Linked DNA regions of Euzebya rosea. The protein of the gene in region 1 interacts with the protein of each later gene in a pairwise test. Links are inferred from orthologs where the notes say so. Each region holds a gene or a part of one and is shown in the gene's direction. Other genes may lie near its edges.

What was found. Proteins that work in one complex are often made in the same cells at the same time.
Region 2: the proteins of rlmN (region 1) and ftsZ interact in binary tests that used the Escherichia coli proteins (3 or more experiments, as listed by UniProt). The link is inferred for Euzebya rosea from one-to-one orthologs.

Annotation. Positions count from the first base shown.
Region 1 is NZ_PGDQ01000003.1:35,403-39,858, forward strand. What follows is about bases 655-3,587. They hold rlmN (dual-specificity RNA methyltransferase RlmN), read left to right. Parts: upstream 655-1,456; coding sequence 1,457-2,719; downstream 2,720-3,587. Other genes in these bases: CUC05_RS03190 (phosphatidate cytidylyltransferase), read left to right, coding at 655-1,451; dxr (1-deoxy-D-xylulose-5-phosphate reductoisomerase), read left to right, coding at 2,713-3,587. In the rest of the region: frr (ribosome recycling factor), read left to right, coding at 1-572; more of CUC05_RS03190, read left to right, coding at 597-654; more of dxr, read left to right, coding at 3,588-3,885; CUC05_RS03205 (M50 family metallopeptidase), read left to right, coding at 3,945-4,456.
Region 2 is NZ_PGDQ01000020.1:10,951-15,333, reverse strand. The notes cover bases 770-3,629. They hold ftsZ (cell division protein FtsZ), read left to right. Parts: upstream 770-1,528; coding sequence 1,529-2,731; downstream 2,732-3,629. Other genes in these bases: CUC05_RS21345 (YggS family pyridoxal phosphate-dependent enzyme), read left to right, coding at 3,529-3,629; CUC05_RS21350 (purine nucleoside phosphorylase YfiH/LACC1 family protein), read left to right, coding at 2,744-3,532; CUC05_RS21360 (hypothetical protein), read right to left, coding at 770-1,182. Outside these bases: CUC05_RS21365 (cell division protein FtsQ/DivIB), read left to right, coding at 1-203; more of CUC05_RS21360, read right to left, coding at 652-769; more of CUC05_RS21345, read left to right, coding at 3,630-4,218; CUC05_RS21340 (cell division protein SepF), read left to right, coding at 4,325-4,383. UniProt on the Escherichia coli protein: Essential cell division protein that forms a contractile ring structure (Z ring) at the future cell division site. The regulation of the ring assembly controls the timing and the location of cell division.

The DNA of each region.
Region 1 (4,456 bases):
CGAAGGACTACGACGTGACCGACGACATCCTCGACGACGCAGAGCTGAAGATGGACGGCGCCGTCGAGCACACCAAGGCCGAGTTCGCCAAGATCCGCACGGGCCGTGCGAACCCCCAGCTGCTCACCGAGCTGCCGGTCGAGTACTACGGCACCATGACGCCGCTGCAGCAGATCGCCGGCGTCACCGCACCCGAGGCGCGCGTGCTGCTGATCTCCCCCTATGACCGCGGGGCGCTCAGCAACATCGAGAAGGCGATCATGATGTCCAGCCTCGGGCTGAACCCCAACAACGACGGCAACGTCATCCGCGTGGTGTTCCCCGACCTGACCGAGGAACGCCGCAAGGAGTTCGTCAAGATCGCCCGCGAGCGTGCGGAGGACGGCCGCATCGCCGTCCGCAACGCCCGCCGTGCCGCCAAGTCCGAGCTCGAGCGCCTCGAGGGCGAGAGCGAGATCACCGAGGACGACCTGCGTCGCGCCGAGGACGACCTGCAGAAGCGGACCGACGCGGCGACCGCCCGCATCGACGAGCTGCTGAAGGTCAAGGAGGCCGAGCTGCTGGAGGTCTGACCACCTCCTGCATCCTCATCCTTCATGGCGGTCCCCGAACCCGCTGACGGTGCCCCGGCGGCTGCGACGCCACGGGGCGGTCGCAACCTGCCCGTCGCGATCGGCGTGGGCCTGGGCCTTGCCGGTGCGTACATCGGCAGCCTCCTGCTCGAGCCGGTGCTGTTCCTGGTGTTCGTCGCCGTCAACGTCGTGATCGCGCTGTACGAGCTGGACGGCGCGTTCGCACGGACCAAGGCACGTCCACCGACCATCGTCGCGGCGGTGGCGGCACCGGTGATGCTCCTCGGCACCTACTGGTGGGGGCCGGACGTGCAGGTCCACGGGCTGTACGTCGCGCTGCTCGCCGGCTTCGTCGTCGTCCTCGTGACCAACGCGGCCGGCCACGCGGTGTCCCGCATGGCGGCGCTGGCGCTGATGCTGGTGTGGGTCGTCGTCGCCGCCAGCTCGCTTGCGATGCTGCTGCGTCGTCCCGACGGGCACTGGTACGTCCTGGCCGGCACCGCGCTGACCGTCACCAACGACATCGGGGCCTACGCCTTCGGCCGCAACTTCGGCCGGCACAGGATCGCCCCCGCCGTCAGCCCGGGCAAGACGTGGGAGGGCTTCGCCGGCGCGATGGCCACCACGCTGCTGATGGCGGCGCTGGTCACGACGCGTACCGTTCCGGGGGTCGACCTGGTCCCCGCCCTCGCCCTCGCGGCCGCGGTCGTGGTCGCCGCGACCCTCGGTGACTTCGCCGAATCGTTGGTCAAGCGTGATCTGGGTATCAAGGACCTCGGCGGCATCTTCCCCGGACACGGCGGCGTCATGGACCGCATCGACGCGCTGCTGTTCGCCCTGCCCGTCACCCACCTCGTCCTCCTCGCATTCGGGATCTGATACCGATGTCCGACACGTCCGACGCCACGCCGACCACGTCACCCCCGTCCGGCGCCGTCACCACCCCTCCTGGCCCCGGCAAGACCCCGCCGGACCCCGGCAAGACCCCGCCGGACCCCTACACCGAGGCCGGACTCGATGTGCTGCTCGAGGGCCAGCCCGGGTACCGGCGCGGCCAGCTGACGGAGTGGCTGACCAAGGGGGTCGAGGACCCGCAGGAGATGACCAACCTGCCGGCGGCGCTGCGTGACGAGCTGTCGGCGGCGATGCAGACGCGTCCGCGGGTGGTCAAGGTCAGCGAGGCCGACGGCGGCCTGACCCGCAAGGTCCTGCTCGAGTGCGGCAACGGCGAGCGCAAGGAGGAGATCGAGAGCGTCCTCATGCTCTACCCGAGGACCGAGAAGCGCGCGGCGCGGGCCACGGTGTGCATCTCCACCCAGGCGGGCTGCGCCATGGGCTGCCCGTTCTGCGCGACCGGGCAGATCGGCTTCCGCCGCCAGCTCGGCGTCGGCGAGACCCTTCGCCAGGTCACCGTCATGCAGCGCCTCCTGACCGACCCCGAGGGCAGCGCCGCCGACTGGCCCGAGCTGTCCCCCCTGCCCGACGGCGTGCCCGACCACGTCACCAACATCGTGTTCATGGGCATGGGCGAGCCGCTGGCCAACCTCGACGTGACCCTCGACTGCGTGAAGTGGCTGCACGGCCCGTTCGGCCTGTCGGCGCGCTCGATCACCGTCTCGACGGTCGGCTTGGTCCCCGGCATCCGCAAGCTCCAGGCGCTGGACCTGCCGATCACACTGGCGGTCAGCCTGCACGCCCCCGACGACGGCCTGCGCAACGACCTGGTCCCGGTCAACCGCCAGCATCCCCTCGAGGAGCTGCTCGCCGCCGCACGCGACTACCTGGAGGCCACCGGTCGCCGCGTCACCTTCGAGTACGTGATGATCGCCGACGTCAACACCGACGTCGCCCAGGCCCACCAGCTGCGCCGACTGCTCAGCCACCACATGCCCGGCGGCTCCGCGCACGTCAACCTCATCCCGATGAACCCGACCCCGGCCGTGCCGTGGTCGGCGCCGACGGTGGAGCAGCAGCGGGCGTTCGCCGACGTGCTGGTCGACGGCGGCATCTCCGCCACCATCCGGGCCAACCGCGGCAACGACATCGACGCGGCCTGCGGACAGCTGTACGCCAACTACCAGGTCGCCAGCGGCAGGATCCTGCCCGTCGCCGTCGGGGCGGCCGAGCGGATCACCGGACGATCGTGAGCCCCGTCGAACCCTCGCCCACCACGGGACGACGCACCGTCGCCCTCGTGGGGGCCACCGGGTCGATCGGCACCCAGACCCTCGACGTCGTGGAGCGCTGGCCGGACCGGTTCGAGGTCGTGGCGCTGGCATGCGGCCGCTCGACGGACGTGATCGAGCAGGCCCGCAGGTCGGGTGCGTCGCTGGTCGGTGTGGCCGATGCCGACGCTGCCCGCGAGATCAGGGAGGCGCTGCCCGGCGTGGAGGTCGTCGACGGCCCGGACGCCGCGGCGATCGTGGCCGGCTGTGGCGCCGACGTCGTCGTCAACGGCATGGTCGGCTCGATCGGCCTGGCCCCGACGATGGCGGCCCTGCACGCCGGCAGCCAGCTGGCGCTGGCCAACAAGGAGTCCCTGATCGTCGGCGGCCAGCTGGTCCACGACGCGGCGGCCCCCGGCCAGGTCGTCCCCGTCGACTCCGAGCACTCCGCGATCGCCCAGTGCCTGCGCAGCGGCGGGGCCGAGGAGGTCGGACGGCTGGTCCTCACCGCCTCCGGCGGGCCCTTCCGCGGGCGGACCCGTGACGAGCTGAAGACGGTGACCGTCGACGACGCGCTCGCCCACCCGACGTGGGACATGGGTGCGGTCATCACGATCAACTCCGCGACCCTCGCCAACAAGGGCCTGGAGGTCATCGAGGCCCACCTGCTGTTCGACATCGACTACGACCGCATCGACGTCGTCGTGCACCCGCAGTCGATCGTGCACTCGATGGTGGAGTTCGTCGACGGCGCCACGGTGGCCAAGCTGTCGCCGCCCGACATGCGGCTGCCGATCCAGCTGGCCCTGACCTGGCCGGAGCGGCTGGCGTTCGCGCCGACCACGATGGACTGGACGACGGCGCAGAACCTGACCTTCGAGCCCCTGGACGACGACACCTTCCCGATGGTCCGCCTGGCAGTTCAGGCCGGCCGAGCCGGCGGCACCGCGCCGGCGGCGTTCAACGCCGCCAACGAGGTGGCGGTGGAGACGTTTCTGCAACGAGGGCTGGACTTCCTCGGCATCACCGAGGTCGTCGCGGCAACCTTGGAGTCCCACGACGTGCACGCGGCGGAATCGGTCGAGCAGGTGCTCGCCGCAGAGGCCGACGCACGACGCACCGCCGCAGCGCTGATCCGCCGACGGTGACAGGGCCCGGTCGACCGACCGGACCGGCCCGCCACACGACCAGGAGATGACCCAACCGCATGTTCGTCGCGATCTTCGTCTTCACCATCGTGTTCTCCATCGCCCTGCACGAGTTGGGGCACTTCGTCACGGCGAAGGCGTTCGGCATGAAGGCCGAGCGGTACTTCATCGGCTTCGGGCCGACGGTCTGGTCCCGCCACGTCGGTGAGACCGAGTACGGCCTGAAGGCGATCCCCGCCGGCGGGTTCGTCAAGATCGCCGGGATGACCCCGTGGGAGGAGGTCGACCCCGCCGACGACGGCCGGCTGTTCTACCAGCAAAAGCCGTGGAAGCGCGTCATCGTGCTGTCCGCCGGGTCGGCCACGCACCTCCTCCTGGCGTTCCTCCTCCTCATCGGCGGCCTGGCCTTCGTCGGCCTGCCGATGTCCACCAACGAGGTGGCCATGGTCGTGGAGGACAGCCCCGGCGCCGCCGCCGGCCTTCAGGCGGGCGACGTCATCGTGGCCGTCGACGGGCAGGAGGTCGACGGGTTCGCCCCGATCCGCGAGATCGTGGAGGGTGCGGCCGGCGA
Region 2 (4,383 bases), on another replicon or contig:
CTGGTGACGACGAGGTCGACGCGCTGCTGCGTGTGCCGACCGAGTCCGGCCCGGTGGAGTTGGTGGCCCACCTCGGCCGTCCCGTCCAGGTCGACGTCAAGGCCGCCACGATCGCCTCGCTGGTGGAGGAGACGGTCGGCAACGGCATGAACCCCCGCGCGCTGGACGTCCGCATCCCCGACCGGCCCATCGTGCTGGCGTGAGGCTGGATTTCCACACCAGAGCAGTACTGGACCGCAACGCCAGCACCGGGGGTCGAAGGGGCGGAGCCCCCTGGGACGAATCGTGCTGGCGTGAGGCTGGATTTCCACACCGAAGCAGTACTGGACCGCAACGCCAGCACCGGGGGTCGAAGGGGGCGGAGCCCCCTGGGAGGGATCGTGCTGGCACGAGGCTGCCTTCCCACACCGGCTGAGGCGCCGATTGGCGTTCGGCCACGATTGTGGTGACGGGTGCACCGGTGCACCCATGTCGACAATTGGCGCCCGATACCGATTTCGTGAGATCGGCAACCGGCGACGATTGTGGTGACGGGTGCACCGATGCACCCCTGCCGACAATCGTCGCCCGGTACCGATCTCGGGTTCGGCGGCGGGTCGAGCACCGGACCCGGACGCCAGCGCCGGCCGTCGCAGGGCCGACGTCGGCGACCTACTCCAGGCGGTCGAGGGTGACGGTGAAGCTGGTGCCGACGCCCTGTCCGACGGCGACCTCGCCCGTCCAGCCGTTGCCGGAGACGCTGTAGACCTGTCCGGTGGAGCCGTCACCGGCCGTCTGGGTGATCTCGTAGCCCGCGGCCGGCAGCTCGCTGGCGAAGAAGTCCGACACCTCCTGCACCGACCCGTCGGCCTGGAAGGCGGCCACGACGTCACGGCCCGCCCCCGCCGCACCACCCTGTGCCTCGGCCCCCGGGGGGAGGGGGAAGTCCGCCGGGAAGTCGGCGGGCAGGCCCTGTCCCACGCTGACCTGCCCGTCGGGGCCGTCCACGGTGATCTGGTCGCCGTCGAGGTCGATGGAGATGCCCTCCTCCTCCAGCGCCTGGTTGGCGATGTTCTCCGCGACGTCCTGGGCGCTGCAGCCCGTGGCCAGCAGCATCAGCGCCAGCAGCGCGGCGCGCATCGAGGAACGGACGACGGACCTGGCTGACTGCGCGTTGACCTGCATGGTGGTGGTTCCCCTCATCGAACGGACCGCCGTGCAACCCTCGTGCACGGCGCGGACACGGGCGATTGTCCGCCGCGCCGACCCCACCGTCCACCCGCCGTCACCGTTTCACGAGGACTGCTCCGGGGCACCGGCAGGGTGGTCAGGTTGACGCATGCGAAGGCAGTGCGTAAGGTCTGACCAGTCAAGAGGTTTACATAAGTATAACCCTCTACTTGAGGGTTAGGGTTCGATCGACACGGTCACGCCCACCATGCCCACCACGGATCACCCCCTCGGGGAGCGGCTCGTGAGGGGTCTTCCCCCATGTTGAAGTGAACAGCTGCGCCGGCAGAGCGCAGGGAAATGACAAGGAGACACGTTCGTGGCCGCACCACAGAACTACCTGGCCGTCATCAAGGTGGTCGGGATCGGAGGTGGCGGAGTCAACGCCGTCAACCGCATGATCGAAGCCGGCCTGAAGGGCGTGGAGTTCATCGCGGTGAACACCGACGCCCAGGCCCTGCTGATGTCGGACGCCGACGTCAAGCTCGACGTCGGTCGTGAGCTGACCCGTGGACTCGGCGCAGGCTCGGACCCCGAGGTGGGCGAGAAGGCCGCCGAGGAGCACCGCGACGAGATCGAGGAGGTCCTCAAGGGGGCCGACATGGTCTTCGTGACCGCCGGCGAGGGTGGTGGCACCGGTACCGGTGGCGCCCCGATCGTCGCCGACATCGCCAAGTCGCTCGGCGCCCTCACCATCGGTGTGGTCACCCGGCCGTTCGCCTTCGAGGGCCGCCGGCGTGCGATGCAGGCCGAGCACGGTGTGGACCGTCTGGCCGCTGCGGTCGACACCCTCATCGTCATCCCCAACGACCGGCTGCTGGAGATCTCCGACACCGAGACCTCCATGCTGGAGGCCTTCCGCCTCGCCGACGACGTGCTGTTGCACGGCGTGCAGGGCATCACCGACCTGATCACCACACCCGGCCTGATCAACACCGACTTCGCCGACGTCTCCACCGTCATGCGCGACGCCGGGTCGGCCACCATGGGCGTGGGCAAGGCGCGCGGTGAGGGTCGTGCACGGCAGGCCGCCGAGATGGCGATCTCCTCGCCGCTGCTCGAGGCCTCCATGGACGGTGCGCGCGGCGTGCTGCTGACCATCGCCGGTGGCTCCGACCTGGGCCTGCACGAGGTCAACGAGGCCGCTGCGGCCGTCCAGGACCACGCCGACCCCGAGGGCAACATCATCTTCGGTACGGTGATCGACGACTCCCTCGGCGACGAGGTCAAGGTCACCGTCATCGCAGCCGGGTTCAACGACTCGCCGACCTCCGCGCAGGAGAAGGCGCCGACGCAGATGTCGGCCCAGGCCGCCAACGTCACCCCGCTGCGCCCGACGCGCGAGCCCTCCCGCCCCGACTTCGGTCGGACCGTGCGGGTGGACAGCCCGCCGCCGCTGCCCTCGATCCTCGAGGACGACGATGACGACGAGGACGTGTTCCGCTCGCCAGCGGCGTCGGACCGTGTGGCCGACGACGACGGTGACGACGACCTCGACATCCCGTCGTTCCTGCGCCGCTGACCCGACGACGACGTGAACGCCCCTCGAACCGCGACGGGCGCGGTCCCGGCGAGCGCCGTGGCGCCGCCCACCGTCCCCCGAACCGGGCTCGTGCCCGGGCGGTCCGACGTGCGCTACGGGTTCTCGACCCGGGCGCACGGCACCGCCTCCGACACCGTCGGTGATGGTGACGCGATGGCGGCGCGGCGCGCCCTCCTGGCCGAGATGGGGCAGCCGGATGCACCGGTCGCGCTGATGCGCCAGGTCCACGGACGTGCCGTCGCGACCGTCGAGGGGGTCGATGGGGGCCCACCACCCGAGGCGGACGGGTTGCTCACCACGCGACCCGACACGCCGCTCGGCGTCTTCGTCGCCGACTGCGTGCCCGTCCTGCTGTCGGCAGGCGACGCCATCGGCGCGGTGCATGCCGGCAGGGGAGGGGTGGCGCTCGACATCGTCGGCGAGGCCGTCGATGCGCTGCTGGCCAGCAGCGGCGTCCCGGCCGAGTCGGCCACGGCCGTCATCGGCCCCGCGATCGGGCCGTGCTGCTACGAGGTCCCCACCGAGATGGCCGAGGAGGTCGTGTCGACGACCGGACTTCCCGGGGCGCGGGCTCGGACGTCGTGGGGGACCGACTCCCTCGACCTTCCCGGTGCCGTCGCCCTCCAGCTGGCGGCCCGTGGCGTCACCCGGACCCATCGGGTCGGCGGCTGCACGCGCTGTGACGCCGAGGTGTGGTTCAGCCACCGGGCATCGACTGCCGACGCCGACGCGTTCCCACCGGGACGACAGATCGGCGTGATCGTGCGGGAGGAACCATGACCGACATGGCGACGAGCATCGGCGAGCGCCTCGACGACGTCCGGCGCACGATCGCCGAGGCCGCTGGGCGTGCGGGCCGGTCCACCAGCGGGATCACCGTCGTCGCGGTCTCCAAGACCTTCGACGACGACGCGGTCCGTGCGGCGCGCGATGCCGGGCAGGTCGACTTCGGCGAGAGCCGGGCCAAGGCGCTCGCGGCTCGCCACGAGGCCGACCCTCCGCTGGGTGTCCGCTGGCACTTCGTCGGCCGGCTGCAGCGCAACAAGGTCGGCCTGGTCGTGGGAGCCGCGACGCTGATCCACTCGGTGGACTCCATGCGGCTGGCCGAGGCCATCGCCGCGGAGGCTCGGGACCACCAGCGCGTGCAGCGCGTCCTGGTGCAGGTCAACGCCGGGGAGGACCCCGACAAGGCGGGCTTCTCCATCGACGATGCCCCCACGGCGATCGCCCGGATCCGGGAGATCCCCGGCATCTCCGTCCAGGGGGTCATGACGATCCCCGCGCTCGGGGTCGATCCCCGTCCGGCGTTCGTGCGGCTGCGCACCCTGCGCGACGAGCTGCGCGAGTCCTTCCCCGAAATCGTGCACCTGTCCATGGGCATGAGCGGGGACTACGAGCTGGCGGTGGAGGAGGGGGCAACCCTCGTCCGCCTCGGCACCGCGATCTTCGGTCCGCGCGACGGCTGACCGCCCGGACGGGCGGGACACCTCGCCGGTCCACGAGCACAACCGAACTACCGTGGCCACCAACCGGCCACGACCGCCCCCCGGGGGGCATGGAAGGGAGCAACAGATGGCGTCCAACGGATGGAAGCGTGCGATGCACTTCCTCGGCCTGGTCGAGGAGTACGA